Regions from separate parts of the Ensifer sp. Root31 genome, predicted to be linked through region 3. Evidence: predicted binding sites of a transcription regulator. Region 3 holds the regulator's gene; each other region holds the start of a gene.
What was found. The regulator PhoB, encoded in region 3, activates phosphate uptake and scavenging genes when phosphate is short. The targets are predictions, from matches to a motif close to TGTCATNNANCTGTCAT.
Positions count from the first base shown of each region.

Region 1: the regulator PhoB is predicted to act here: its motif matches at 4,740-4,756, upstream of ASD00_RS30230 (DUF2794 domain-containing protein).
Region 2: the regulator PhoB is predicted to act here: its motif matches at 9,269-9,285, upstream of ASD00_RS07185 (DUF1045 domain-containing protein).

Region 1 is NZ_LMCO01000045.1:228,677-238,892, reverse strand. Features, by position in the region: gene ASD00_RS30250 (ABC transporter ATP-binding protein) at 1-60, shown strand, start outside; gene ASD00_RS30245 (ABC transporter permease) at 57-2,609, shown strand; gene ASD00_RS30240 (Bax inhibitor-1/YccA family protein) at 2,831-3,568, shown strand; gene ASD00_RS30235 (GNAT family N-acetyltransferase) at 3,690-4,247, shown strand; gene ASD00_RS30230 (DUF2794 domain-containing protein) at 4,315-4,719, opposite strand; gene ASD00_RS30225 (thioredoxin family protein) at 5,133-5,906, opposite strand; gene acnA (aconitate hydratase AcnA) at 6,090-8,780, opposite strand; gene ccmA (heme ABC exporter ATP-binding protein CcmA) at 9,051-9,701, shown strand; gene ccmB (heme exporter protein CcmB) at 9,741-10,216, shown strand, end outside.
Region 2 is NZ_LMCO01000006.1:58,234-68,449, forward strand. Features, by position in the region: gene ASD00_RS07140 (LysR substrate-binding domain-containing protein) at 94-1,035, shown strand; gene puuD (urate hydroxylase PuuD) at 1,194-2,432, shown strand; gene guaD (guanine deaminase) at 2,429-3,745, shown strand; gene ASD00_RS07155 (alpha-hydroxy acid oxidase) at 3,926-5,062, shown strand; gene ASD00_RS07160 (VOC family protein) at 5,352-5,738, opposite strand; gene uraH (hydroxyisourate hydrolase) at 5,838-6,200, opposite strand; gene ASD00_RS07170 (ureidoglycolate lyase) at 6,214-6,711, opposite strand; gene uraD (2-oxo-4-hydroxy-4-carboxy-5-ureidoimidazoline decarboxylase) at 6,808-7,311, opposite strand; gene puuE (allantoinase PuuE) at 7,311-8,240, opposite strand; gene ASD00_RS07185 (DUF1045 domain-containing protein) at 8,319-9,119, opposite strand; gene ASD00_RS07190 (PRC-barrel domain-containing protein) at 9,397-9,786, shown strand; gene ASD00_RS07195 (FAD-binding oxidoreductase) at 9,852-10,216, opposite strand, start outside.
Region 3 is NZ_LMCO01000001.1:135,376-145,591, forward strand. Features, by position in the region: gene ASD00_RS00650 (aspartate aminotransferase family protein) at 1-486, opposite strand, end outside; gene ASD00_RS00655 (GcrA family cell cycle regulator) at 908-1,429, shown strand; gene phoB (phosphate regulon transcriptional regulator PhoB) at 1,598-2,281, opposite strand; gene phoU (phosphate signaling complex protein PhoU) at 2,585-3,295, opposite strand; gene pstB (phosphate ABC transporter ATP-binding protein PstB) at 3,352-4,167, opposite strand; gene pstA (phosphate ABC transporter permease PstA) at 4,181-5,503, opposite strand; gene pstC (phosphate ABC transporter permease subunit PstC) at 5,500-6,984, opposite strand; gene ASD00_RS00685 (substrate-binding domain-containing protein) at 7,080-8,114, opposite strand; gene phoR (phosphate regulon sensor histidine kinase PhoR) at 8,309-9,580, opposite strand; gene ppk2 (polyphosphate kinase 2) at 9,712-10,216, shown strand, end outside.

The DNA of each region.
Region 1 (10,216 bases), on a different contig from region 3:
TCCAGTGGCGCGTTCGAACCGGTCGTCGAAACGCAGCGCCAGGAAGCGGCATCCGCATGAGCGAGGCCCTCGCGATCCGACTGCGCCCACTGCTCGCCCTGCGGCTGGCGTTGCGCGAAATGCGCGGCGGCCTCAAGGGGTTCTATATCTTCCTCGCCTGCATCGCGCTTGGCACGGCGGCGATCGCCGGCGTCAACTCGCTGTCGCAATCGATCACCGCGACGATCGCGTCCCAGGGGCGCGAGCTGCTTGCCGGCGACATCCGCTTCGAGCTCAACAACCGGGTGGCAACGACAGAGGAGCGCGCGTTCCTCGACGGGCTCGGACCCGTCTCGGTTTCAGCGGGCCTTCGCTCCATGGCGCGTTTGCCCGATGGATCGAACCAGGCACTCGTCGAGTTGAAAGCCGTCGATGCAGCCTATCCGCTCTATGGCAAGCTGGAAAGCCAACCGGATCAGCCGCTTGGCAGTCTGCTGGCGCGGCAGGGCGACGTGTTCGGTGCGGTGGCCGCACCGCTGTTGCTTGATCGCCTCGGCATTTCCGTCGGTGATGAAATCCTGCTGGGCAATGCCCGCATCAAGATTTCAGGCAAGATCGTGCGCGAGCCGGATGCGCTCTCCGACGGATTCGGCTTCGCACCGCGCCTGATGGTTTCGGATGAAACGCTCAACGCATCGGGTCTCGTGCAGACGGGAAGTCTTGTCGAACACGGCTACAAGGTGAAGGTGAGCGATCCGACCCGGGTCGACGCGGTCCGCGGCGACGCCGAGACGCGCTTTCCGTCGGCCGGCTGGTCGATCCGCACCAGCTCCAACGCGGCCCCGTCGCTGACCGCCAATATCACCCGTTTTTCGCAGTTCCTGACGCTTGTCGGGTTGACGGCCCTGATCGTCGGCGGCGTTGGTGTCGCCAATGCCGTGCGCGCCTATCTCGACCAGAAGCGCAGCGTCATAGCCACCTTCAAGTGCCTGGGTGCGCCTGCCTCGCTGGTGGCGATGATCTATCTGTCGCAGATCCTCCTGATCGCTCTGATCGGCATCGCCATAGGGCTTGTTCTCGGTGCGCTCATTCCCTTCGTCGCCGCACAGTTTCTTGCCGATCTGCTACCGATTTCGACGGAGTTCAGGCTCTATCCCGGTGCGCTCGGCATCGCCGCCCTGTTCGGCGTGTTGACGGCGCTTGCGTTCGCCATCCTTCCGCTCGGCCGCGCACGCGGCATCCCGGCGACAGCGCTCTTTCGCCAGCAGGGCTTCGACCCCTCGGGCTTTCCCGCATGGCCCTATCTGGTCGGCGCGTTCGCCTGCCTGGGCGCGCTTGCAGGACTTGCCATCTGGACCGCCTATGACCGCTACATCTCGCTCGTGTTCCTCGGCGCGATCGCCTTCGCCTTCATCGTTCTGCGTCTCGTCTCGCTGCTGATCTCATGGCTTGCGCGCCGTAGCCCGCGCGTCAACTCGCCGTCGTTACGGCTGGCGATCGGCAACATCCATCGACCGGGCGCGCTCACGCCTTCGGTGGTGCTGTCGCTCGGCCTCGGTCTTGCGCTTCTCGTCACGCTTGCGTTGATCGACGGCAATCTTCGGCGCGAACTGACTGGCAGCATGGCCGAGCGGGCGCCCAATTTCTTCTTCGTCGATATCCAGGGAAGCGAAATCGAGGGGTTCCGCGCGCTGCTCAACGGATCGATGCCTGATGGCAAGGTCATCGAAGTGCCGATGCTGCGCGGCCGTATCGTCGCCTTCAACGGCGAGGACGTGAACAGTCGCAACGTCCCGCCGAGTGGCCAGTGGGTGCTGCGCGGCGACCGCGGCATCACCTATGCCAAGAACAAGCCGGAGAATTCGACGCTTGCAGAAGGCAGCTGGTGGGCGCCCGACCATAGCGGCGAGCCGCTGGTGTCGTTTTCGGCGGAAGAGGCGCGCGAGCTCGGATTGAAGATCGGCGACATGGTGACGGTCAACGTGCTTGGCCGCAACATCACCGCCAAGATCGCCAACTTCCGCAATGTCGAATGGGAATCGCTGTCGATCAACTTCGTGATGGTATTCTCGCCCAACACCTTTGCCGGCGCTCCGCATGCGTGGCTCGCAACGGTGATCGATCCCGGCGCGACGCCGGAGGAGGAGGCGACGGTGCTGAAAGCCGTGACCAACGCCTATCCGACGATCACCAGCGTGCGGGTAAAGGATGCTCTCGACATTGTGAACGCGCTTCTCGGGCAGCTGGCAACGGCGATCCGTGCTGCCGCCGCCGTCGCGCTCGTCGCCTCCGTCCTGGTGCTGGCCGGCGCGCTTGCTGCCGGCAATCGGGCGCGCATCCACGATGCGGTGGTGCTGAAGACGCTGGGCGCCACGCGCGCCACGCTGATCCGTGCCTTCAGCTACGAATACATCATCCTTGGCCTTGCAACCGCGGTCTTTGCGCTGTTTGCGGGCGGCGTCTCCGCCTGGTACGTCGTCAGCCGGATCATGAAGCTGCCGTCGAGTTTCCTGCCGGATGTTGCGGTTGCCACGGTCGTCATTGCGCTGGTGATGACTGTTGGCATCGGGCTTGCCGGCACCTGGCGTGTGCTGGGTCAGAAGGCGGCGCCGGTCCTGCGGGAGCTCTGAGCGGACGGAGTTAACCGTAAATCCCTGTCATACAAGGCCATAAACGCCCAGGCTGTGCCGAATCACGGGTCTGAAGGTCTTGTACGCAAGGGCTTTCGGCATCATATTTATCCACAGGCATGCTGGAGCCCCGCAGCGGCGCCTGGGCATGGGATGATGGCCGATCGGTCAGGTCATCCGCCCGACACCGTAAGTTCAACCGGGGCTTAAATGAGGAAACAATGGCTGATCTGAGAAACTACCAAACCCGAATGTCGCCCGCCGGCGCTCAGGCGGGTGCCGTGATCGACGAAGGCCTTCGCACCTACATGCTGAAGGTCTACAACTTGATGGCCCTCGGCCTGGCGATCACCGGCCTGGCAGCTTACGGAACATTCGCGCTTGCCGTCTCCAATCCGGCATTCGCCCAACTTCTCTATGCGTCGCCCCTGAGATGGGTCGTCATGCTCGCTCCGCTGGGTCTCGTGTTCTTCATGAGCTTCCGCATCAATAGCATGAGCGTTTCTGCCGCGCAGATGACGTTCTGGGTCTATGCGGCCCTGATGGGCGTTTCGCTGTCGTCGATCTTCATGGTCTTTACCGGCCAGAGCATCGTGCAGACGTTCTTCGTGACCGCCGCCTCGTTTGGTGCACTGTCGCTCTACGGCTACACCACGAAGAAGGACCTGTCCGGCATGGGCTCGTTCCTGATCATGGGTCTGTTCGGCGTCATCATCGCGTCGATCGTCAACATCTTCCTCGGCTCTTCGGCACTCGGCTTCGCAATCTCCGTGATCGGCGTGCTGATCTTCGCAGGCCTCACCGCCTACGACACGCAGAAGATCAAGGAAATGTACTACGATGCCGACGACAGCACCGTTGCTGGCCGCAAGGCGATCATGGGCGCGCTGACGCTCTACCTCGACTTCATCAACCTGTTCATGTTCATGCTGCAGTTCATGGGCAACCGGAACAACTAAGCCTGAAGAGATTGACGGAAAAGGCGGCTTCGGCCGCCTTTTTTGTTGCCCGGAAAAGGGCTTGATCCACGGGTGCGATCCATGTGACTGAATGAAAAAATCCAACCGTCAAGATCCTTCCATGTCCCTGACCCTGCGCGACGCCACCGTCTCCGATCTGCCCACCATTGCCGAGATCTATCGCGAATCCGTTCTGAACGGCGTGGCGACCTATGAGGTCGCGCCTCCGTCGCAGGCGGAAATGGCAGCGCGCTTCTCCACCATCGTCGGCCATGGTTATCCCTACATCGTCGCGATCGACGCGGCGGGCATGATCATCGGCTACGCCTATGCCTCGGCCTTCCGCACGCGGACGGCCTATCGCTTCCTGGTCGAGGATTCGATCTACCTGGCGCCTTCGGCACGGGGGAAGGGGGCAGGAAGGATGCTGCTCGCCGAGCTTGTTCGCCGCTGCACGGCGCTTGGATTTCGCCAGATGGTGGCGGTCATCGGCGGTGCCCATCCCGCATCGATCGCGGTCCATCAATCATTGGGTTTCGAACATCATGGGCTGATGAAGGCGACCGGCTTCAAGCATGGACGGTGGCTCGATACCGCGATCATGCAGCTTGCGCTGGGCGATCGAGCGACGAGCGATCCGCCCGAGGGCGTCTACCCGGATACGCTTTATCAAGCCTGAGGGCAGATGTCAGCGAAGCCAGAGCCGGCATGTGGGCCTGACTCTCCGATCGTTCCGATGTGGCGTCTCAGGTTTCGACCAGCTTGAGCGCCTTGTCGAAAACCTTCAGGACCTGTCCGAGCTCGTGCCCGCGCTTCAGAATCGTGCCGTGGACGTTGAGCACGCTAAAGGCACCTTGCTTGGCCGCCAGCTTCGGGTTTTTTTCGATGCGGAAGAGAGGCATCTCGCCCGCGCGCTTGAAAACGGAGAAGACGGCGCGGTCCTTCAGGTGGTCAATGGCGTAGTCGCGCCATTCGCCTTCGCCGACCATGCGGCCGTAGACCCACAGGATCTGGTCGAGTTCTCGGCGGTGAAAGGTGATGGGAGGAGCATTCCGGGCGTTCTTGTATTCCGAGAGATCGACGACCACTTCAGAAGTGGTCTGGCGCTGATGTCGCGCCTCGCCTCGCGGCAAATCCGGCTCATCGGTCATCGGCAATCCGGCCTTCTGTTGTGACAGAACGATAACAGTTTGCCTGACACGAGCCGAAAAGCAAGCCGGAACCGGCCGGAGCCGCTGGGTGCAGATGGCATTTCTTGCCTCTGCCCCATTTCAGTCAAATCGCCGCCCCAATTCACCGCAAAACTCGCGGGCGCTGACGGACAGAGTCGTTGCCACCGTATGTCCGGTCAGATCGTCATGCTGCGTGACCTTCAAAGAACGCAGTCATGGCCGGTTCGGTCCGGTAACTTCGAACCCTCAGCCCCAGCCCCTCGATGCTGCCGGGCCGAACCACCCCTTACAGCGCCGCGCGTCAAGTATGACGCGCAAAGGACGCTGTAATGGTTCAGGCATGCCGCCTATTTTCCCTAAATCGATTCCGACTTAAAGCGTCCTGCAGCCGCTCACAGTTTGCCCTGCGGGCCGGCGAGCACGGCAGTCGCGCCGATGATCGCGCCCGGGGTTTCAGCATCTTTCATCGACTGCAACAGCACCGCGCAGCCGCTTTTGCCACGCTGCTCCGTCAGGACGGTTGCAGGCAGGGTGAAGGTCGCAGGCTTGCCATCCCACATGCCAATGGTCTGGATATCGCGCACTGCGTGCCAGTAGGCGATCTTCTTGCCGCTGTTTTCGCCTTTCTCGACATTGACGATCTTCGCCCGGTCGAAATAGACGACGACGACATTTGCCTTGCCGTCACCCGCGCCGACCTTGATCGAAATCTCCTCGCCGTTGATCTTCGCATCAACCGGAACGGCAAGCCCCTTGCCGGCGGTCTTCATGGCGTCGAGCCGGGATTTGATCGCCTGCAGATTGGCGCCGTTGACGTGGTCGCGACCGTTGAGGATCGCCTGCGGTGTGTAGACGCCATTTCGACCCAGCATGCGGGCATAGGCATATTGCCGGTCTGTGTTCTCTGTCGAGGCGAGCGTGTCTTTCCAACCGAGATAGTTCCAGTAGTCGACGTGATAGGACAGCGCCACCACGTCGCCGTCATCGACCAGCTTCTTCAAGGCGGCATCGGCTGGAGGGCAGGAGGAACAGCCCTGGCTGGTGAAGAGTTCGACGACGCCTTTGATAACCTTGCCATCCTCAGCCATAGCCGGAACCGACGCTGCAGCAAAAAGCCCGAAAGCCATTGCAACGGGGCGAAGGAAATATCTGTCTGCGAATGTCATGGCGTCACTTCATTGGCGGCCGACAGGCCTACTTCACGGGGAAGTCCATTACATACGACGCCGATGCTTCAACGGGAAGTCACGTTGGAGTGAGGATATGGGCAGGCAACCTATAGGAAACGTGAAAAGGCCGGGACACCTTGCGGTATCCCGGCCTTTCAATGTTTCAAGCAACCAGAGCGATCAGGCGGCGAGGTCGCGCAGAACCGTCTGCAGGATGCCGCCATTGTTGACGTAGGTGACTTCATCGAGCGTATCGATGCGGCAAACGAGCGGAACGTCCTTCACGCTGCCGTCGCCATAGGTGATCTTGGCGACGCGCTTTTCGCGCGGCTGAACGTTGGCGAGATTGTCGATCGTGACGATCTCGTCGCCCTTCAAGGCCAGCGATTCCCAAGTCGTTCCCTGTTCGAAGACGAACGGGATGACGCCCATGCCGACCAGGTTCGAGCGGTGGATACGCTCGAAGGACTGGGCGATCACGGCCTTGACGCCGAGCAGGTTGGTGCCCTTTGCAGCCCAGTCGCGCGACGAGCCATTGCCGTATTCGACGCCGGCGAAGATGACGAGCGGAACGCCCTCTTCCTTGTACTGCATGGCCGCATCGTAGATCGACATCTCTTCCTTCGACGGATAGTGGATGGTGTAGCCACCTTCCTTGCCGTTCGGGCCGAGCATGTGGTTGCGGATGCGGATGTTGGCAAAGGTGCCGCGCATCATCACCTCATGGTTGCCGCGACGCGTACCGTACTGGTTGAAGTCGGCGACGCCGACGCCATGGTCGATGAGGTACGAACCGGCCGGCGAAGCCGCCTTGATCGAACCGGCCGGCGAGATGTGGTCGGTGGTGATCTTGTCGCCGAACAGGCCGAGAACGCGAGCACCCTTGATATCGGAGATGCCCAAGCCGGACTTGCCCATGCCAACGAAGTAGGGCGGGTTCTGCACGTAGGTCGAACCATCGTCCCAGGCGTAGGTCTGGCCCGGAGGAACCTGAACGGCCTGCCAGTTTTCGTCGCCCTTGAACACGTCGGCGTACTTGGTCGCGTAGAGTTCGCGGGTCACGTACTTGAAGATGAACTCCTGGATTTCCTTGGAGGTCGGCCAGATGTCCTTGAGGAAGACCGGGTTGCCGTCCCGATCTTCGCCGAGCGGCTCGTTGGTCAGGTCCTTCTGAACCGTTCCGGCGAGTGCATAGGCGACGACGAGCGGCGGCGAGGCGAGGTAGTTGGCCTGAACGTCCGGCGAAATACGGCCTTCGAAGTTGCGGTTGCCGGAGAGAACGCCGGCGGCAATCAGGCCCTTGTCGTTGATCGTCTTGGAGATCGGGGCCGGCAGCGGACCGGAGTTGCCGATGCAGGTGGTGCAGCCGAAGCCGACGAGGTTGAAGCCAAGCGCGTCGAGGTCCTTCTGCAGGCCCGACTTGGCGAGGTATTCGCCGACGACCTGCGATCCCGGTGCAAGCGAGGTCTTGACCCACGGCTTGGACTTCAGGCCCTTGGCAACGGCGTTGCGGGCGAGAAGGCCGGCGGCGATCAGAACCGACGGGTTGGACGTGTTGGTGCACGACGTGATCGCAGCGATGGCAACGTCGCCATGGCCGAGATCGAAGTCGGTGCCTTCGACAGCGTAGCGGTTCGAAAGCTGGCCCGGCTTCTTGTAGTCGCCTTCGAGGGCGGTTGCGAAACCGGATGCAATGCTTTCCAGCGGGATGCGGCCTTCCGGACGCTTCGGACCGGCCATGGCCGGAACAACGTCGCCGAGGTCGAGTTCGAGCGTGTCGGTGAACACCAGCTCGGAGCCGTCACCATCGCGCCACATCCCTTGAGCCTTGGAGTAGGCTTCGACCAGCGAAATGCGCTGTTCTTCGCGGCCGGACATGGTGAGGTAGTTGATGGTTTCGCTGTCGACCGGGAAGAAGCCGCAGGTGGCGCCGTATTCCGGACCCATGTTGCCGATGGTGGCGCGGTCGGCGAGCGTCATGTTGTCGAGGCCGGGGCCGAAGAATTCGACGAACTTCGAAACAACACCCTTCTTGCGCAGCATCTGCACGACCATCAGCACGAGGTCGGTCGCCGTCACGCCTTCCTTGAGCTTGCCCGTGAGCTTGAAGCCGATGACCTCGGGCAGCAGCATGGAGACCGGCTGGCCGAGCATCGCGGCTTCAGCCTCGATGCCGCCGACGCCCCAGCCGAGAACGCCGAGGCCGTTGATCATCGTCGTGTGGCTGTCGGTGCCGACGCAGGTGTCCGGGTAGGCCGTGATTTCGCCGTCTTCTTCACGGGTCCAGACAGTCTGGCCCAGATATTCCAGATTGACCTGGTGACAGATACCGGTGCCGGGCGGCACGACGCGGAAGTTCTTGAACGCCTGCTGGCCCCACTTCAGGAAGCGGTAACGCTCGCCGTTGCGCTGGTATTCCAGCTCGACGTTGCGGGCAAAGGCGTTCGGAGTGCCGAATTCGTCGACGATAACCGAGTGGTCGATGACGAGGTCGACGGGCACCAGCGGGTTGATCTTTTCCGGATCGCCACCAAGCGACACCATGGCGTCGCGCATGGCAGCGAGGTCGACAACGGCGGGAACGCCGGTGAAGTCCTGCATCAGAACGCGGGCCGGGCGGTAGGCGATTTCGTTTTCGGCGGTGCCCTTGTCGTTCAGCCAGGCTGCGACGTTCTCGATGTCCTTCTTGGTGACGGAGCGGCCGTCTTCGTTGCGCAGCAGGTTTTCGAGCAGCACCTTCATCGAGTAGGGGAGCTTCGAAACGCCGGCAAGACCGTTCGCCTCAGCCTTGGGCAGGCTGTAATAGACGTAGTCGACACCGTTGACGGTGAGCGTGGAGCGACAATTGAAACTGTCTAGGGACTTGGACACTGGATAATACCCCGTTCCGTCTGATCGCCAAAAACTGACGTACGAACGCCCGAGCGCAATGAAGCGCGAATTGGGATGCGGGTGCGGCCATTTCCGCTGTCCGTACGTGGAAATTCATTCCATGTTCGGCGCTAGGATGAAATTCACGCCGACCGCTGGCGTGTTGGCCGCCTTATAGATAATTTCTCCAAATCGTGCCAGACCAACCAAGGTCCAATCGGGACTTTTTTTTGCCCTGCGGCAAAGAGTGTAAAGGGAAACTGAAAATTCATGCGCCTGCTGGCTGAAGGTCTGAGTGCGAGGCGAGGCGAGGATCTGATTTTTAACGATATTTCCTTTGCTCTTAGTGCCGGCGAAGCCCTTGTGGTGACGGGTCCGAACGGGTCGGGAAAATCGACTTTGCTGCGTGTTCTGGCCGGTCTTCTCATGGCTGAAAAGGGCAGTCTCAAACTTGAGAATGGCCCTCCTGAAATGCGCCATCCGTCAGAGCTCAGCCACTATCTCGGCCACCGAAATGCGATGAAACGCGAGCTGACCGTCGCGGAAAATCTTTCCTTCTGGAAAAACTTCATGGGTGATTCGCCCGGTGGCTCGGGCAGGGACCTGGTCGAAGCGGTGGAAGCCGTCGGCCTTCCTGGGATCGCGCACCTACCCTTCGGCTATCTTTCGGCCGGCCAGCAGAGGCGCATGGCGATGGCCAAGCTGCTTGTCGCCCACCGTCCGATCTGGATCCTCGACGAGCCGACGGCGGCGCTCGACGCCGGTGCCGACAGGCTTTTTGCCGGATTGGTCAACGCGCATCTGGATCAGGGCGGCATCGTCGTTGCGGCCACGCATCAGCCGCTCGGGCTCGAGCGCACTGGGGAATTGCGGATGACCGGCTTTGCCGGCGTCGGCGGAGGCATGTGGCATGACGCGTAATCTGGCGATCGCGGGCAAAGAGATGAAAGGGGCGTGCAGGTGATCGCGCTCTTCCTCCGCGACCTCAAGCTTTCCATCCGCGCCGGCGGCGGCGCGATGATCGGCGTTTTGTTCTTCATGACGGTCGTCGCCGTCATCCCCTTCGGTGTCGGCCCTGACCTTAATCTTCTCGCGCGGATCGGGCCTGCCATCCTGTGGATCGGGGCGCTGCTCGCGTCGCTGCTCGGTCTCGACCGGCTGTTCCAGGCGGAGCGCGAAGACGGGTCGCTCGATCTGATGCTGATGCAGGAAACGCCGCTGCTCGCCACCGTGTTCGTCAAATGCGCGGCCCACTGGGCCGCCACCGGCCTGCCGCTGGTGATCGCTGCACCGCTGCTCGGCCTGTTCATGAACATGGACGAGCTTGCAATCGGCGCCACCATGCTGACGCTGCTTGTCGGAACGCCGGCGATCACCTTCATCGGTGCCGTCGGTGCGGCCGTTGCCGTGTCGCTGCCGCGCGGTGGTCTGCTGGT
Region 2 (10,216 bases), on a different contig from region 3:
CTGTTCGTCTTGGGAAGTTGACTTGCAGGATGCCGTGGAAGAGGATTGAGTTCCAATCGAACATCCGTCTGCATGCATCAAGAGAACTTATCCATGAAGATGTCCAAGCAGTTTCCGCTGAATGCGCTCCGGGTCTTCGAGGCCGTGGCCCGGCTCGGCAGTTTTACCAAGGCGGGCGAGGAGCTGGGCATGACCCAGACCGCCGTCAGCTACCAGGTCAAGCTGATCGAGGAGAATGTCGGCGAACCGCTGTTCCTGCGCCGTCCGCGCCAGATCGCGCTCACCGATGTCGGCCAGCGGCTGGCGCCGCGGGTCACCGAAGCCTTCGAGATGCTGCAGGAGGCCGTCTCCTCGGCGCGCGGCGACATCGACAGCACGCTGCTGATCAGCTCGACCCCGACCTTCGCCTCGCAATGGCTCGCCCGCAACATCGGCTCGTTTCAGCTCGCCCACCCCACCATCGCCGTGCGCCTGGACACCAACGACAACCTCGTCGATTTTGCCAAGGAGCCCACGGATCTGGCCATCCGCTCCGGCGCCGGCGTCTGGCCGGGCCTCGACACCCATCCGCTGATGCGCGTCGAGTTCAGCCCGATGCTGAGCCCGGCACTTGCCGAAACCGTCGGCGGCATCCACGAGCCGCGCGATCTCCTGAAGCTCAGGATCATCGATGCCGGAGACCCCTGGTGGCGGATCTGGTTTTCGGCCGCCGGCGTCGACGATCCGGACCTTGAGGGTCGCCCGACGAGCCGGCTCGGCGCGCAATCCTTCGAGGCGCGCGCGGCCGTCGCCGGCCAGGGCGTGGCGATCCTGACGCCGGAATTCTATGGCGACGACGTGGCGCTCGGCCGGCTCTACCAGCCTTTCGACCTGCGCTGCAGCGACGGCTGCGACTACTGGCTGGCCTACCCGCATGCGCGCCGCAACACCCCGAAGATCCGCATCTTCCGCGACTGGATCCTCAGCGAACTCTGCCCGTCGGTTCAGTTCGGGGCCGATTGGGTAGAAGAGCGCAAAGCGGCTTCCGCGATCTAGGGTAACCCATTAGAATCCATCAGGTTTATCATTCCGGGTGAATTCACGCCGAAATCGTCCCGATCGCGGCAATTCACGCTCGGAGACGCATTCGCCCCCTTCCCCAACTCCCGGTTTTTGCGCAAGGTGCGCTGACGGAGAGAATAAAGGGGACCTGAATGTACGAGTTCGCCATCGCCTGGGAATGGCTGGCCTTTGCTGTGCGCTGGCTGCATGCCATCACCGCCATCGCCTGGATCGGCTCATCCTTCTATTTCATCGCGCTCGACCTCGGTCTCGTGAAGCGCGACCACCTGCCTGTTGGAGCCTACGGCGAGGAATGGCAGGTGCATGGCGGTGGCTTCTACCACATCCAGAAATATCTGGTCGCTCCCGCCTCGATGCCCGAGCACCTGACCTGGTTCAAATGGGAATCTTACGTGACGTGGCTTTCGGGCTTCGCCATGCTCTGTCTGGTCTATTACGGCGGTGCCGATCTTTTCCTGATCGATCGCCACGTGCTCGATATCTCGGCAACGTCCGCGATCCTGATCTCGCTCGCCTCGCTCGGCATCGGATGGGTCTTCTATGACCTGCTCTGCAAGTCGCCGCTCGGCAACAACACCTGGGGCCTGATGGCGTTTCTCTATGTGGCACTGGTGATCATGGCCTGGGGTTATACCCAGGTCTTCACCGGCCGCGCCGCCTTCCTGCATCTGGGCGCCTTCACCGCCACCATCATGTCGGCCAACGTCTTCTTCCTCATCATCCCCAATCAGAAGATCGTCGTTGCCGACCTGATCGCCGGTCGCACGCCCGACCCGAAGCTCGGCGCCCAGGCCAAGCAGCGCTCGCTGCACAACAACTACCTGACCCTGCCGGTCATCTTCTTCATGCTGTCGAACCACTATCCGCTGGCTTTTGCCACCGCCTTCAACTGGATCATCGCGGCGCTGGTGTTCCTGATGGGCGTTACCATCCGGCACTGGTTCAATACGACCCATGCCCGCAAGGGTAGGCCTACCTGGACGTGGCTCGTCACCGTCCTCCTCTTCATCATGATCATGTGGCTGTCGACCGTGCCGAAGATGCTGACCGGCGAAGAAAAAGCCGAGGTCGCGCCGGTCTTTGCCCGGTTTGCGGAGAATGCGCATTTCCCCGCCGTCAAGGACGCGATCTCGACCCGCTGTTCCATGTGCCACGCAGCCGAACCGGTCTATGAGGGCATCGCCCGGCCGCCGAAGGGCGTGGTGTTAGAGAGCGATCAGGAGATTGCCGCCCACGCCCGCGAAATCTATATCCAGGCGGGGCGCAGCCATGCCATGCCGCCCGGCAACATAACCGACATGACGACGGACGAGCGCCAGTTGCTGGCAGCCTGGTTCGAAAGCGCCGTCGAGGAAGGCAAGACACAATGACAACGACGCTCATCCGCGGTCGCCTCTTGAGCTTTCACCGCGCGCCAATGGCAATCGAGGACAGCGCCGCCTACACCTATGAAAGCGATGGCGCGCTGCTGGTCGCAGACGGCCGGATCAAAACGTCTGGCACCTACGCGACTGTGAAGGCCGAGGCAGCGGATGATATCGTCGAGATCGATCACCGCCCGCACCTGATCGTGCCGGGCTTCATCGACACGCATCTGCATTTCCCGCAGATGCAGGTGATGGCCTCCTACGCCGCCAACCTGCTGGAATGGCTCAACACCTATACCTTCCCGGAAGAGTGCCGCTTCGTCGAGACCGCCCATGCCGAGCGCATCGCCAGCCGTTTCTTCGACGAAATGGTCCGCCACGGCACGACGACGGCGGCCGCCTATTGCACCGTGCATAAGGCATCCGCCGACGCCTTCTTCGCCGAGGCGCTACGCCGCGACATGCGCATGATCGCCGGCAAGGTGATGATGGACCGCAATGCCCCGCAGGGGCTGCTCGATACGCCGCAGATGGGCTACGACGAGACCCGCGCGGTAATCCGCGACTGGCACGGCAAGGGCCGCAACCATGTCGCCATCACTCCGCGCTTTGCCATCACCTCGACGCCGGAGCAGATGGACGTCGCAAAATCGCTGGTGCATGAGTTTCCCGACCTGCATGTCCAGACACATCTGTCGGAAAACCGCGACGAGATCGCCTTTACCTGCGAACTCTATCCGGAAGCCACCGATTATACCGACGTCTACGCCCGTTATGGGCTGCTTGGGCCGAAGAGCCTGTTCGGCCACTGCATCCACCTCTCAGACCGCGAGGCGGACGTGATGTACGAGACGGGATCGGTCGCGGTCTTCTGCCCGACATCCAACCTCTTCCTCGGCTCGGGCCTTTTCCCGTTGCGGGCGCTCAACCGGCGCGAAAAGCCGGTACGCACCTCGGTCGCCTCGGATATCGGCGGCGGCACCAGCTATTCGATGCTGAAGACGCTCGACGAGGCCTACAAGATCCTGCAACTGCAGGGCGAGCGGCTGAACCCGTTCGACAGCTTCTTCATGATGACCCGCGGCAACGCCGAGGCGCTGTCGCTGGTCGATCGCATCGGCACGCTCGAGGCCGGCACCGACGCCGACTTCATCGTGCTCAACATGGCGGCAACACCGGCGATGGCGCTGCGCGCCGAAGTGGTCAACTCACTCGCCGATGAACTTTTCCTGCTCCAGACCATGGGCGACGACCGCGCGATCGTCGAGACCTATGTGGCGGGAAAACCGGCCAAGGCGGCACTCGCTGCTGCCTGACTTCACCGTCATTGGCAAAGAGGTCAAAAAAATTGACCTCTTTGCGTCCGCGCTATTAACAAGCCTCCGGCAAACATGGTAAGGCCTCGGTAGTCATCCCAAGAGTTGGGTGCGGAAAAGTGTCCGCGGCTTTCCGCCCGCATCCCGCTCTAACCTGTGTTTCAGATGAAGGCCGTTTCCATGACGCAAATCCTCGAAATCAGCGACCTCAAGGCCCTTGCCAAGCGCCGCGTACCGAAGCTCTTCTTCGATTACGCCGACAGCGGCGCCTGGACCGAGGGCACCTATCGCGCCAACGAGGAAGACTTCGCCAAGGTGAAGCTGCGCCAGCGGGTGCTGGTCGACATGACCAACCGCTCGCTGGAAACGACCATGATCGGCCAGAAAGTGTCGATGCCGGTGGCGCTGGCGCCGACGGGGCTGACCGGCATGCAGCACGCCGATGGCGAGATGCTGGCAGCCCAGGCGGCCGAAGCCTTTGGCGTTCCCTTCACGTTGTCGACCATGAGCATCTGCTCAATCGAGGATGTCGCGTCGGTCACAACCAAGCCCTTCTGGTTCCAGCTCTACGTCATGCGCGAGCGCGAGTTCGTGCTGAACCTCATCGACCGGGCCAAGGCCGCCAAGTGCTCGGCACTGGTGCTGACGCTCGACCTGCAGATCCTCGGCCAGCGCCACAAGGACCTGCGCAACAGCCTGTCGGCCCCGCCGAAGCTGACCCCCAAGCATCTCTGGCAGATGGCGACACGTCCCGGCTGGTGCATGAAGATGCTCGGCACCAACCGCCGCACCTTCCGCAATATCGTCGGCCACGCCAAGAGCGTCACCGACCTGTCCTCGCTCGGCGCCTGGACGGCAGAACAGTTCGACCCGCAACTCTCGTGGAAGGACGTCGAATGGATCAAGGAGCGCTGGGGCGGTCCGCTGATCCTGAAGGGCATTCTCGATCCGGAAGACGCCAAGATGGCGGCGGCGACCGGCGCCGACGCGATCATCGTCTCCAACCACGGCGGCCGCCAGCTCGATGGCGCCCATTCCTCGATCAGCATGCTGCCGCGCATCGTCGATGCGGTCGGCCACCAGATCGAGGTGCATCTCGATGGCGGCATCCGCTCCGGCCAGGACGTGCTGAAGGCCGTCGCCATGGGCGCCAAGGGCACCTATATCGGCCGCCCCTTCCTCTACGGCCTCGGCGCCATGGGGAAGGAAGGCGTGACCAAGGCGCTGGAAATCATCCGCAAGGAGATGGACATCACCATGGCGCTCTGCGGCAAGCGCGATATCAACGACGTCAACCGCGACATTCTCGCGGATTGATCGAGCGCGCCAACCGGCGAAGCCGGATTGCCTGAAAAGGGCGGCTTCGCGGCCGGCCTCCAACACGTGTGTGGAATGCCTGCAGTTCCAAATTGGTCGCATAAACTAAACGTATGCGATCGTTTCTTGCGGCGAACCGTCCTTTGAGACGGGCGGTTCAGTCGTAAGCTTCAGGATTGATGCAGGTCGCCTTTACAGCGCCGCGCGTCAAATATGACGCGCAAAGGACGCTGTATCGCTTCAAACTTGCTGCATAATTCTATCCTCAAATCGGATCAGATTTGAGGAATTATGCAGTAGATCCAAGAGTTTGCGGCTCTCCGATCTCTATTGCGTGCCCGTCGGGATCATAAAAACGGAACACCCGCTGTCCCCAGGCTTGCCGCTCAATCGGGTGGATCAGCTCCACCTGCGGCGCAATGCTTTCGAAGGCCGCTTCGATATTCTCATGCTCGAAGTAGAGCAGCAGGTTCCCTCGCCCATAGGGTTCTTCCGCGGGACCGACTTCCCGCCAGACTGTTTGTTCCAGCGAACGACCCTCGTGGATCGCAAAACCGGTCTCGAAGAGAACGAAGTTTCCGAAGTCCTTCAACACCGTCAGACCGAGTGTCTCCCGGTAAAAGTCCCTGGATCGATCGATGTCGCGGACGAAAGGGATCGGATTGATGAAACGCATCGAATTCCCCTCGTGAGTCTCAAAATCGTCTCACACAATCCCGATCAAGGCGACGGTTTTCGACTGAATTTTACGCCGCGAACACTCATCCACCCACGCTCAGCTGCCGCGATAGGTCGAGTAGCCGTAGGGCGAAAGAAGCAGCGGCACGTGATAATGGCTGGCCGGATCGGCAATGCCGAAGCGCAGCGGGATCAGGTCGAGGAAGGCAGGCTCCGGCAGGTCCGCACCGACACGACGAAGATAGTCGCCGGCGTGGAAGACCAACTCGTAGCTGCCCGCCATGAAGCCGATGCCTTCGACCATGGGCCCATCGACGCGTCCGTCGCTGTTGGTATGAACGGTGCGGATCAGTTGCCGCTCGTCGCCTTCGAGCCAAAAGAGGTCGATGCGCAAGCCTTCGGCCGGCGTGCCGAGCGCAGTGTCGAGGACATGGGTGGTCAGGCGGCCGGTGCTGCTCATCGCTGCTCTTCCTTCATATTGCGCTCTCGATGACGAAGGGCTCGTCGTAGACATATTCTTCGAGATTGTTTCCCGGCCCATCCCGATCGACGACGATGAAGTCGCTGACCGCGCCCACCGACATCAGCGGATGGTGCCAGACATTGCGCCCGTAGTTGACGCCCTGCCGCCCGTTCGCCCGGAACACCCGCGGCATTCCCGGTCGGCCCCCCTCGTCTTCGGCAACGACGACGAGCCAGGGCCGGTCCTCGAGCGGCGAAAAGCTCTGGCTGCCGAAGGGGTGTCGCTCCATCATCGCCACCGCGTAAGGAAAGGCGCGCGGCTGGCCGCGAAAGATATTGATGATGACATCGGCACCCTCGCCGACAACATCGGCACGCGCCAGGCCATGGAAGCGTTCGGTGGTCCCGCCATTGATGTACCGCATCGAAGCCGGATCAGCCTCGATGACCGTGCCGAACGGCGCGAAAGCATCCTGCGTCAGGGGTTCGATCGAAAGAATACGCGACATCAGGCCATCGCCCCGCGGTGCTCATTGCCGGCGGCGTCGGCATGGTCCGGTTCGACTGCCCTCGGTAAAGATGAGCGCAGATAGCGAACGGGTATGTCAGGCATTTTCGTCTCCTGGAAGCATGGATTGCAGCCGCAGGCGGGCGATCTTCTCCACCTGCGCACAGGCGGTTTCAAATTCCTCTTCGGTCGAATTGTCAATGCGCCTTTCGAACGAGGCGAGAATGTCGTTCTTCGTCAGGCCCTTGACCGCGATGATGAAGGGAAAGCCGAATTTCTGCGTATAGGCCTCGTTCAGCGCCGTGAACCGGGCATGCTCGTCGGCCGAAAGGCGGTCGAGGCCGGCCGACGCCTGCTCCGCCGTCGAGTCCGCCGTCAGCTTGCCGGCGATCGCCAGCTTGCCGGCAAGATCCGGGTGGGCGCGCAGCACCGCCAGCCTTTCGCGCGGCAGACCGGCGCGAAAGGCCTGGCAAAGTGCCGAGTGCACGTTGCCGGCCGAAAGTCCCGTTGCGGCCGCCCGGTCGTAGGCCCGTTCGGCAACCCATGGAGAATGCTCGAACACGCCGCCGAAGCGGCTGACGAAGGCGTCGCGATCGGACATCAGAGAGCCCCTTCCGGCTTGTGGTGTTCATACCAGTGACGGGCGATGTCGATGCGCCGCGGCACCCAGACCTTGTCGTGCGACATGACATAGTCGATGAACCGCGCCAGCGCCGCGGCGCGGCCTGGACGCCCAACGAGGCGGCAGTGCAGGCCGATGTTCATCATCTTGGCGTTGCCTTCCTTGCCCTCCTCATAGAGCACGTCGAACGTGTCTTTGAGATAGGTGAAGAACTGGTCGCCGGAGTTGAAACCCTGGTTCGTCGCAAAGCGCATGTCGTTGGCGTCGAGTGTGTAGGGGATGATCAGATGCGGCTTGTCGGCCGTCAGCCCCGCCACCCAATAGGGCAACTCATCCGCATAGGAATCGGAGGAATAGAGGAACCCGCCCTCTTCGAGAACGAGCTTCAGCGTGTTGCTTGAAGGCTTGCCCTGGTAAAGGCCAAGCGGGCGCTCGCCGGTCAGTTCGGTATGCAGCCGAACGACTTCGCGGATATGCTCGCGCTCCACCTCTTCGGGGAAATCCTTGTATTCGAGCCAGCGCAGGCCGTGGCTGGCGATCTCCCAGCCCGCTTCCTTCATGGCGGCGACCGCTTCGGGATTGCGAGCCATCGCCAACGTCACGCCGTAGACCGTCAACGGCACGTCGCGGCTGGTGAACATGCGCCAGAGCCGCCAGAAACCGGAGCGCGAACCGTACTCATAAATCGATTCCATGTTGAGGTTGCGCTGGCCCTGCCAAGGCTGTGCACCAACGATCTCCGAGAGCAGGCTCTCGGAGGCCAGGTCGCCATCGAGGATGCAGCTTTCGCCGCCCTCTTCATAGTTGAGCACGAACTGCACGGCGATACGCGCATCGCCCGGCCAGTTTGCCTTGGGCGGGTTGCGGCCATAGCCGACGAGGTCACGCGGATAGGAAGTCTCAGACATCAAATCACCCTTCGAATTTTCCGGAACGGTATCACCGCCGACCGGATTGTCGAGACAAAATGACGTCGGTGCAGACGGTTAGCGGCCGGCCATCAGCGAGGCGACCATCCGCGGCAGTGGCGGGATAGGGCCTGGCGCAAGCGTCGCCTCGGCTGCCGGCCGCTTGATCCGTTCGGCCCGCTTGGCCGCCGAAATCTTGCCGAGCGGGTGTTGCGAGTGGACGCGCATCGGCGCGCCCGATTCCTGCTCGACGAACAGCGCCAGGCTGCCGATCGTCAGCGGCGGCGCCAGGCATGGTTCGAACAGGTCGCGAAGCGGTGCCTCGATGCGGCGCATCGCGTCCAGATTGAGCGGCCCGGTCAGCATCATGTGAAAGCGATATTCATCCATCACATGAGGATCGCCCCAGCGATGCAGGTTGGAAAATTGCGGCGCCGTCAGCCTGTCGGGGTCGGAGCGCTCGATGTCGTCTTCGCTGAGCGGCGCGCGGAACGCGTCGAATTCCTGGATGATGCTGGCGGCCAGCAGATGCATCGCCGTGCTCGGGATCTGCGGCATCAGTCCCCAGCAGTGGCCGAGCCGGGCCACTTCCAGGCGCTCGATCTCGAACGGCGTCTGGGCGCCGGCAAAATGCATCAGCGCCTTGAGTAGCTGCGCCTCGTCCATATCGGGGTGAAGCCGGAAGGGCGACATCACCACCGCCTGAAAGCCGAAGCGACGCGGGACAGCCGTATGGAAGGCGATCTCGGATGCGGTCAATCCGGAGATCGATGGTAACTCGGTGGGCTCGCCGGAATAGACATTGCGGCCGAGCCAACTGGCGGCAACCGTTGAAAGCGGGTCGGCCATCGGCGGCGTGAAACAAATGGCGTAACGCATGCGCATGCTCCGGAAATCCGTTCTGGCACAGACCCGCGACAATCGATCTCGATCGTCGCCAGGGTGCGCAGGTTCAAAATCTTAGAGCTTCAACAATACCCTCCCCGGGAAGACGCGACGCTCTATTGCCCGCGTCTTAGGTGATTTGCGTGACAGCTTGACGAAGTGGAAGGGGCAATACCACGCGATTACCGTCCGGATCGCGCCCGCAGCTTTTTCGGAACCATCCACCGACCAGCCGTTCCCCTGAGGTAGCAAACAACGATGGAGAAGAAGCGTGACCTATCACAATGCGAACCTTCAGGACGCCGGGATCAAGGAAACCCATGACCTGATCGCCAGCGACAAGGTTGAAGGCACGAAGGTTTATGGCGCCGACAACAAGCACATCGGCTCGATCGAGCGCGTTATCGTGGAAAAGCGCAGCGGTCGCGTGGCCTATGCCGTGCTCGGGTTCGGCGGTTTTCTCGGCATCGGGGAAGATCACTATCCACTGCCTTGGGCCAAGCTGACCTATGATGAGAACCTCGGCGGCTATCGGACTGATGTGACTCGCGAACAGGTCGAGCGGGCGCCGAAATATCACGGCAACGAGGAATACGACTGGAACAGCGAGAACGGACGCCGGGTCTATGACTATTACGGCGTGCCGCCTTACTGGATGTAAGGATCGGGTTTACGATCGTCCCGACATGGCTCCGCCGATGGCGGGGCCGTTCTTATGCCGCCAGCTTAAAGATGTTTCTCGCGAAGTGCCGCTATGTGATTCTGGCACAAGAAGGATCCCGGAATGTCGATCAACGGCTGGCCGGTGATCTCGTCGACGACGAAGCGCGCGAGGCGGTGGGCGATGCCGAAGCTCACCTTGAAGCCGCCTGTCAGGACCGACAGGTTTTCGTGATCCGGATGGCGCCCGGCGATCGGCTCCCGGCCGGTCGATTTCGGCCGGATGCCGGCCCAGCGCTCGACCACCTCCGCCCCGCGCAAGGACGGGACCAGCGCCTCGGCGCGCACCAGCAGCTCATTCAGCAGTTCATCCGTCGACTGCGGATCGGCATATTTGTTCTCGCTGGTGCTGCCGACCGCGATATGCCCGT
Region 3 (10,216 bases):
GGGAACCTGATAGAAACCCGGGGCCTTCGGGCCAAAGCCCTCGATGTACTTCTGCTGACCACCCGCCGCGATGGTCGCGATCGTGCGTCCGTGGAAGGCACCCTCGAAGGTGATGATGTGGAACTTCTCCGGATTGCCCTTGGCATAGTGGTAGCGACGCGCAGTCTTGATCGCGCATTCGAGCGCCTCGGCACCCGAGTTGGTGAAGAAGACACGATCGGCGAAGGTGACGGCCGTCAGCCGGCGTGCAAGGCTCTCCTGGCCGGGGACCTCATAAAGGTTGGACAGGTGCCAGACCTTCTCGGCCTGCGCCTTCAACGCCTCGACCAGATGCGGATGCGCATGGCCAAGCGAGTTGACGGCGACGCCGGCGGCGAAGTCGAGATAGCGCGAGCCGTCTTCGGCGATCAACCAGACGCCCTCTCCTCGCTCGAAACGCAACGGCGCACGCATGTAGGTGTCGTAAAGCGGCGTGGTTGCAGTCATGGCGAGCCTCTCCTTCATTGCTATCGGCATCGATCCGAGCCCCTGTTGAGCGCGGCAAAAAATTAAAAATGCCGCCTTGCGGCGGCGCAGGCACTATTCCTATTTCGCAGCGCAATGTCAACAAAACCAAGCTTTGCAGTGCGGTCGGACGGGTCTGATCCATGCGACGAAAAAATCACGCGACGGGGCTTGCAAAAATGCAACGCCCACCGAGCAAGTTGGGGAAAACCAAGAAATCGATTCGGCGCGATTCGCGGGACTCTTGCCACGGAGTCCGCCGGTCAGTAGGTTAATGTTCAATTACTAGACGCATGCGGCGGGCCTAGTCACCAAAAGTGTTATCGCGTTGCAGCTCCGGAGCCTGTCCGGAGCGTGGTGAGAGATTCTGTCATCGCCAACGCTGAGAACGGAGAGTGCAGAAATGAACTGGACTGACGAGCGGGTGGAAAAACTGAAGAAGCTTTGGTCCGAGGGCCTGAGCGCGAGCCAGATCGCGGCACAGCTCGGCGGCGTCAGCCGCAATGCGGTCATCGGCAAGGTTCACCGGCTGAGCCTGCCCGGCAGGGCCAAGGCTGGCGGAACCACCGCCGCGACCCGGCCGAAGCAGCGCCCGACTTCGGCGCCGCGCGCTCCGAACTACGCTTCGCGCGTCACGACACGGACGGTTACCCGTGCGGCCGGCGCGACCGTGCTCAAGGAAGAGGTCGAAGTCGATCTCGTCGCCGAACAGGATTTCCGCATCCAGACGGATGTGGTCGTGCCAATGTCGCGCCGCCTGGAGCTGACGCAGTTGACCGAGCGCACCTGCAAATGGCCGATCGGCGACCCGCTCAAGGAAGAATTCCACTTCTGCGGCAACGATTCCCCGGAAGCTTCGCCCTATTGCACATTCCATGCGCGGCTTGCCTATCAGCCGACCTCCGAGCGCCGTCGCGCTCGCTGAGACGACCGAAAACCACATGCAGAAAAGGGGCCGCACGGCCCCTTTTTTATTGGCTGCTGCATGTTTCCCTGGTTCGTATTCGCTTCAAGGAAACATGCCGCAATTCAAGATGCAACAGCGACCTTTGCGCGTCCATTAAGATGCGCGGCGCTGCAGTGGCCGGCTGGCTCAGCTTTCGAGCGAGTAGCCGGCACCGCGAACGGTGCGGATGACATCAGGCATGCTCGAGAAATTCAGTGCCTTGCGCAAGCGACCGACATGCACGTCGACGGTGCGCTCGTCGACATAGATATCGTGGCCCCAGACGCCATCAAGGAGTTGCGAGCGCGAGAACACCCGGCCCGGCGACGACATCAGGAATTCGAGCAGGCGGAATTCCGTCGGACCAAGGCGGACCTCGCGGGTGCGGCGATGCACGCGATGGGTCTCGCGATCGAGCTCGATGTCGCCGCAGCGAAGCAGCGTCGAGAGGACCTCGGGCTTGGCGCGCCGCAGCATCGCCTTGACACGGGCCATCAGCTCCGGGGTCGAGAACGGCTTGACGACATAATCGTCGGCGCCGGTGGCAAGGCCACGAACCCGCTCGCTCTCCTCGCCGCGCGCCGTCAGCATGATGATCGGCAGGCGCTCGGTTTCCGGACGTTGGCGCAGCCGGCGGCAAAGCTCGATGCCGGAAACGCCCGGCAGCATCCAGTCGAGGATCAGGAGATCCGGGAGGCGCTCCTGTAGGCGGATCTCCGCCTCGTCTCCGCGCAGGATCGTATCAACATCGAACCCTTCGGCTTCGAGGTTATAACGCAGCAGGACACTCAGCGCCTCTTCGTCTTCGACAACGGCGATTTTCGGCAACATCAGGCAACGTCTCCTTACCCAGAGCGTCTCGCGTTCGATCGAACGCAAAGAGATGCTCGAACATATAGAATCTGGAGCACTCCGCGCGTTTTCATAGGCACGCGCGAAAACGTATAGCTTCAGACGCAGTAGAGCAGGGCCGCAACCAGGGCTGCGACCGGAGCAGGTTCATAAGCAGGCACTCGAACGTATCCGGGTCTTAAAGCGCGTCGCGATCTCTAAGATGCGCTTGTTGTGCTTTAAGTTCTTGTTTTTGCACATGTCGTTATCGCAAAACCGCTGCGCACTTTTGCGCGACATGCGTTAGTCCTTCACGGCACCCAGCGTCGACGTATTGTCGTCCTTCGGACGCTCGCCTTCCGGCTGCGCGCCCGTCGCCATGTAGTAGATCGTCTCGGCGATATTGGTGGCGTGGTCGCCGATACGCTCGATGTTCTTGGCACAGAAGAGAAGATGCGTGCAGGGCGTGATGTTGCGCGGATCTTCCATCATGTAGGTGAGCAGCTCGCGGAACAGCGAGGTGTAGATCGCGTCGATCTCCTCGTCGCGCTCGCGGATGCTGTTGGCCTTCTCCGGCGAGCGGGAAGCGTAGACGTCGAGGACTTCCTTGAGCTGCACCAGCGCAAGCTCTGCCAGGTGTTCGAGACCGCGCGCCAGCTTGCGCGGGATGCCGGAGCCGGCAACCGCGATGACACGCTTGGCGTTGTTCTTGCCGAGGTCGCCGACGCGCTCCAGATCGGACGCGATGCGGATCGATCCCATGATCTCGCGCAGGTCGGCAGCAACGGGCTGGCGCTTGGCGATGGTGACGATTGCCTTTTCGCCGATCTGGCGTTCGGCTTCATCGAGGATGGTGTCGTCGGAGATCACCTTCTGCGCCAAGGCGAGGTCAGAATTGACAAGCGCACGAACGGATTCGCCCACCATCTGCTCGGCAAGCCCGCCCATCTCGGAGATGCGGCGCGTGAGATATTTCAGTTCTTCGTCGTAGGCGGACATTATGTGCATGGACATAGTCTTCGATCCTTGCGGGCGCGTTCAGGAAACGGGGTGAAGAGGAGCTTCGGCCATCAACCGAACCGGCCCATGATGTAGTCCTGGGTACGCTGGTCATCCGGATTGGTGAACATCTTGTCGGTGTCGTTCTCCTCGACAAGATTGCCGAGGTGGAACATGGCAGTGCGCTGCGAAACACGCGCCGCCTGCTGCATCGAGTGGGTGACGATGACGATCGTGAAGTTGGTACGCAGCTCGTGGATCAGTTCCTCGACCTTGGCCGTCGCGATCGGATCGAGCGCCGAACAGGGCTCGTCCATCAGGATCACTTCAGGGCTGACGGCAACGGCGCGCGCGATGCACAGACGCTGCTGCTGGCCGCCCGAAAGACCGGTGCCCGGCTCCTGCAGGCGATCCTTCACCTCGTTCCACAAACCAGCCTTCTGCAGGCTGGTCTCGACGACTTCGTCGAACTCAGACTTGGTGCGGGCAAGCCCGTGGATGCGCGGGCCGTAGGCGACGTTGTCGTAGATCGACTTCGGGAACGGGTTCGGCTTCTGGAACACCATGCCGACGCGGGCTCGCAGTTCCACGACGTCGATCGTCGGGTCGTAGATGTCGTCTTCATCGAGCGTGATCTTGCCGGTGACGCGGCAGTTCTCGATGGTGTCGTTCATGCGGTTCAGCGTGCGCAGGAAGGTCGACTTGCCGCAGCCCGAAGGGCCGATCAGCGCTGTCACCGTGTTCTCGCGGATATTGAGATTGACGTCGAAAAGCGCACGCTTCTCGCCGTAGTAGACCGACACATCCTTGCCGATCATCTTGTAGGGCACGGTGTTCATTTTCTGATCCAAGGCTTTTTCGACTGCTGCTTCTGACATGATGTTCATAGTAATTACCTCACTACCAACGGCGCTCAAAGCGACGTCGCAACAGAATGGCGCCAAGGTTCATGACGACGAGGAAGATGAGAAGAATGATGATCGCGCCGGATGTGCGCTCGACGAAGGCGCGTTCCGCCTCGTTGGCCCACATGTAGATCTGCACCGGCAGCGCGGTCGACGGCTCCATCGGCGAGCCGGGATAATCGACGACGAAGGCGACCATGCCGATCAACAGCAGCGGCGCGGTTTCGCCAAGTGCATGGGCGAGACCGATGATCGTGCCGGTCAGGATGCCCGGCATCGCCAGCGGCAGGACGTGGTGGAAGATGGTCTGCATCTTCGACGCACCGAGACCGAGCGCTGCCGAGCGGATCGACGGCGGGACCGCCTTCAACGCTGCACGGGTGGCGATGATGATCGTCGGCAGGGTCATCAGCGTCAGCACCAGGCCGCCGACGAGGGCGGCCGAGCGCGGCATGCCGGCGAAGTTGATGAATACGGCCAACCCCAAGAGACCGTAGACGATCGACGGAACGGCGGCGAGATTGTTGATGTTGACCTCGATGAGATCGGTCAGCCGGTTCTTCGGCGCAAACTCTTCGAGATAGATCGAGGCGGCAACGCCGATCGGCAGCGACAGCACGAGCACGATCAGCATCATGAACAGCGAACCGAGGGCGGCAACGCCGACGCCTGCCGCTTCCGGACGGCTCGAGGCACCGAAGGTGAAGATGCCGGTGTTGAAGCTCTTCTTCAGGACGCCGGCGCTTGCAAGCTCGTTCATCCAGGTGACCTGCTGGTCCTTGACCTTGCGCTTGCTCTCATCGACCTTCAGGTCGATCTGCCCCTTGAAGGCGGAGTCGACATTGGCTTCGGCGAGCAGTGTCACCGGTATGGTCTTGCCGATAACCGACGGGTCGGCGACGACGATGTCGCGCAACAGCGTGCGGGAGCTTGCAGACACCATGTCGGTGGCCCGCTTGACCAGCGGACGATTGCTCGGATCGATGCCGAGCTGCTTGATCAGCGCATCGCGGACCAGCAGCGGATAGTTGGCCGCCACCAGCACCTTGCCGTCGGTCGCGCGCTCACCCTTGGGATCGATGACCTTTTCGGTGAATTCGATCGGCAGCGTGATCGTCGTCTGCTGGAACGCGGTGTAGCCGTTGGAGATCACCGTCCACAGCAGCAGAGCGAGGAAGAACAGGCCAAGACTGATGGCGCTGATGCCATAGGCACGGAACCGACGCTCGGCCGCGTAGCGACGCTTGATGCCGATATCACGCTTGGCGGATGCGGGGCGGACGGAGATCCGGACGGCCGGGGAAGCGATGTCGGTCATTCGTACTGTTCCCGATATTTGCGCACGATGTAGAGCGCGTAAATGTTGAGGCCGAGCGTGATAACGAAGAGCGTGATGCCGAGTGCGAAGGCAACCAGCGTCTGCGGCGAGGTGAACTCAAGGTCACCCGTCAGCTGGTTGACGATCTTCACCGTCACCGTGGTCATCGGCTCGAAAGGATTGATTTGCATGCGGGCCGCGACACCGGCGGCAAGCACCACGATCATCGTCTCGCCGACGGCACGCGAGGCGGTCAAAAGCAGAGCGCCGACAATGCCCGGAAGTGCTGCGGGAAGGATGACCTTCTTGACTGTCTCGGAGCGGGTGGCACCAAGGCCGAGCGAACCGTCGCGCAGGGCCCGCGGTACCTGGGTAATGATGTCATCGGAAAGCGAGGACACGAACGGGATCAGCATGATGCCCATGACGATGCCGGCGGTCACGACGCTCTGTGCCTGGATGAAGTTCTGATAATTGCCGGTGACGAGACCGTTCAGTTGGGCAGAGATATCGCGCAGGAATGGGCCGACGGTCACAAGTGCGAAGAAACCGTAGACGATGGTCGGGATGCCGGCGAGCACTTCGAGCAGGGGCTTTGCCGTCGAACGCAGTCGTGGGCTGGCATATTCCGCCATGTAGATGGCGGCAAACAGGCCGATCGGCACCGCAAACAGCATGGCGACGAAGGCGATGTAGAGCGTACCGGCGAGAAGCGGGATCAGGCCGAACTGGCCGGAGGAGCCACCGCTTCCGGCGGCAGCAAACCGGGGGTCCCAGACCGTGCCGAAGAAGAACTCGAAGGGTGAAACCATCGTGAAGAAGCGGCCGGCTTCCGACAGCATAGAGGCGATGATGCCGACCGTCGTCAGGATGGCGATCGAGGACGCTACGATCAGCGCGCCGAGCATGACGCGCTCGACCTGGTTGCGGGCGCGGAAGCGGGTGGCGATGTTGCGGATGGCATAAAAGCCGCCGGCAATCGCGATCAGCAGGACGACGGCGCTCATCAGCCAGCGATTGGTGGCGCTCATCGCGTTGAAATGCTGGGCGGCGGTGATCATGTAGGGTTCGCCCTCGCCGGCAAGAGCCACGCCCTTGGCCGCAAGCGTCGAGCGAAGATTGGCCGAACCGCTTTCAAGCGCCGAAACTTCTTCGGCCGTCAACCGCTTCAGGCCGCCGGCGACCGACTTGACCTGGCCAAGCGCCAGCTCGACCGTGGCGCCGCCCTGCGTCTGCACCGTCTCGGGCAAGGTCGCCCGGGTGCTGGAGTCGATATACATGGGCGCGGCGACGAGCCAGGCGCCGAGTACGAGCGCCGCTGGAAGGATCGCCCAGATGGCGACATAGCTGCCGTGATAGCCGGGTAAGGAATGCAGATTGGAGAGCTTGCCGCCAGCCTGTGCGAAGGAGCGCGCACGACCCCCAAAATAAGAAACAAAACCAATTACAACAATGAGCAAAAGAAGAAATGAAGTACTCATCGGCACGTCTCCGCGGCGTGACGCTCAATGCGCTGCCGGCAGTTCGGATGGAGGCATGCCCCGGCGCGAGACCATCGCGCCGGGGCTTGTCAGTATCAGAGCATGTTGCCGGCTGCGAAAGCCTTGCGAACTTCTTCGCGCTCGGCGTCCGGAGCAGCGACGAGGCCGTATTCTGCAAGCGGGCTTTCCGGGCCGATCATCTGATCGTCGAGGAAGAACTCAACATATTCCTTGAGGCCCGCGATAACGCCGAGATGTGCCTTCTTGACGTAGAAGTACAGCGGGCGGGAAACCGGGTATTCGCCGGAAGCGATCGTTTCGGTCGACGGAACGATGCCGTTGACGGTGGCGACCTTCAGCTTGTCGGCGTTGTTTTCGTAGAAGGACAGGCCGAATACGCCGATGCCGTTCTTGTTGGCAGCGATACGGGCCAGCGTTTCGGTGTAGTCGCCGTCGATGTCGACAGCCATGCCGTCCTTGCGGACTGCGACGCACTTGCTGTGCTGCTGCTTCTCATCGGCAACGGCGGCCTTGATGACGTCAATGGCGCCAGCTTCCTTGCAACCTGCGGCCAGGATCTTCTCTTCGAAGACTTCGCGCGTGCCGTGCTTTTCGCCCGGGATGAAGGCGGCGATGTCGGCGTCCGGCAGAGCGGAGTTGACTTCAGACCACTTCTTGTAAGGGTTGGCAACGAGCTTGCCGTCGACGACGATTTCGGCAGCCAGACCCTTGTAGAGATCAACGGGCTTCAGGGCGAGGTCGGCGTTGCCGGCGTCGGTTGCGAAGACGATGCCGTCATAACCGATCTGGATTTCCTGGATCTCGGTGACGCCGGCGGCCTTGCAGGCCTCGACTTCGCTGTCCTTGATCTTGCGGGAGGAGTTGGCGATGTCGATGGTATCAGGGCCAACGCCCTTGCAGAATTCCTTCAGGCCGGCCGAGGAGCCGCCGGATTCGACAACCGGGGTCTTGAAGTCCGGGAACGTTTCGCCGAACGTCTCGGCGACGATCTTTGCGTAGGGAAGAACGGTCGAGGAGCCGGCGACCTGAACCTGATCGCGCGCGGCAGCCACGCCGGCGAATGCGGCGGATGCGACAAGCGCCGCTACGGTGAGTTTAAGAGCTTTCATAAAAGTTCTCCCGGAATGGGCTGGTGTTGAGTGCGCCAAGCGTTGCAGCGCTCTTCGCCGTTTGATCGGCTGCCCCTAACTAGCCGCCGATAGCCACACCTTTTATGTCAGTTTCGCGAAACATTTATGACAGCTCATGTCATTGAAAATAATAATGAAAAATGAACACAGCGGCATTATCCCGCGCCAATATGTCAAAAGCGCACGGTAAACACCGTGCCCTTGCCCAACTCCGAGTGGATCAGGAGCCGCGCGCGGTGGCGGGTCAGGATGTGCTTGACGATCGCAAGGCCGAGACCGGTGCCCTTTTTCGAGCGGCTGGCCTCCACATTGACGCGATAGAACCGCTCGGTGATGCGCGGCACATGCTCGGCCGGAATGCCGGGGCCGTAGTCTCTGACCACGACCTCCGCCTGCCCGCCGTCGTCGCCGGAAAGCTCGACATCGACCCTCTTGCCTTCCTGGCCGTATTTGCAGGCATTCTCGATCAGGTTCTCGAAAACCTCGATCAGTTCGTCGCGATCCCCCTGAACGACCACAGGCGTCTCGGGCATTGTCAGCGTGATCGTCACGTCAAGATCGCCCGCAAGCGGAGCAAGACTGTCGCGGACATGGCCGAGCAGCGGCCGCAGATCGATCGTATCGTCTGGCGCGATGTGCGATTTCAGCTCCAGCCGCGACAGCGACAGGAGGTCGTCGACGAGGCGGCTCATGCGCGTCGCCTGCTCGTGCATGATGCCGAAGAACTTCTCCTGCGCCTTCGCGTCGTTGCGCGCCGGGCCTTGCATGGTTTCGATGAAGCCGCGCAGCGACGCCAGCGGCGTGCGCAACTCGTGGCTGGCGTTGGCGACGAAGTCAGAGCGCATGCGATCGATGCGGCGGGCCTGCGAAATATCGCGGTAGGTCAAGAGAAAGATCCGGCGCCATGGGCCATCGCCACCGATTTCGGCTGGCGCCACCCGGACCACATAGACGGCATCGGACGGCAGCCGCTCGGTGTGCTCGATCTGGTTGATCTTGCCGGTCGCGATCGTCTCGCGGACCATATCGAGAATGCCGGGCGAGCGAACGCGGGCGGCAAGATAGCTGTTGGGCGGGATGGTGCCGAAAGCCTTTTCGGCAGCGATGTTCTGGAAGACGACCGTTTCATCGACAGCCACCACCAGCACCGGCATATCGAGCGCGTTCAGGGCTGGGATCAGGGCGTCGCTGGCCGCGCCCGCAACCGCGGCCACCTTTGCCGCTTTTGCGGCCTTCGGTAGCACCGAAGGCGCGCTGCGGTTGAGCAGGGCTGCGGCAAGCACGATCCAGAACGGCAGCACGACGAGGAAATGAATGCCGGCGACGGTCGCAAGCGCGGCGAGCAGCGCCGTCAGGCCGAGGAGCCAACGTTCTGCCTTCAGTCGCGGCACGAGCATCCGCCAGAACGCCTTGGAACCGTCCAGCACGATATCCTCATGAATCACTTTGTCTTCCTCCCGACCCTAAATGGTCGAGAGATAGCGACCGTTCATGACATGATTTTCACGACGCGCTTGAATCCGCAATGCAATTGTGGCCTCCTCACAGGAAATCGCTCGGGCTGGAGGAAGACCAAATGGCGTCAACGCAGGCAGCAACGAAGACCGAAAGCCGGGCGGTAGAACTCGATATCGGCGGCAAGAAGCGGCTCTTCGACATCGACAATCCCGAATTGCCGAAGTGGATCGACGAGGCCGCGTTCTCCTCCGACGACTACCCCTACAAGAAGAAGCTCGACGACGATGAATACCTGAAGACGCTGGAAAAGCTGCAGATCGAACTGGTCAAGCTGCAACTCTGGCAGCAGGCAACCGGCAAGCGCATCATCGCCCTGTTCGAGGGCCGCGACGCGGCCGGCAAGGGCGGCGCGATCCATGCGACCAGCGGCAACCTGAACCCCCGCTGGGCGCGCGTCGTCGCGCTGACGAAGCCGACAGAAACCGAGCGTGGGCAATGGTACTTCCAGCGCTACATCGCGACGATGCCGACATCAGGCGAACTCGTTCTCTACGACCGCTCTTGGTACAACCGCGCCGGCGTCGAGCCGGTCATGGGCTTCTGCACGCCCGAGCAGCACGAGC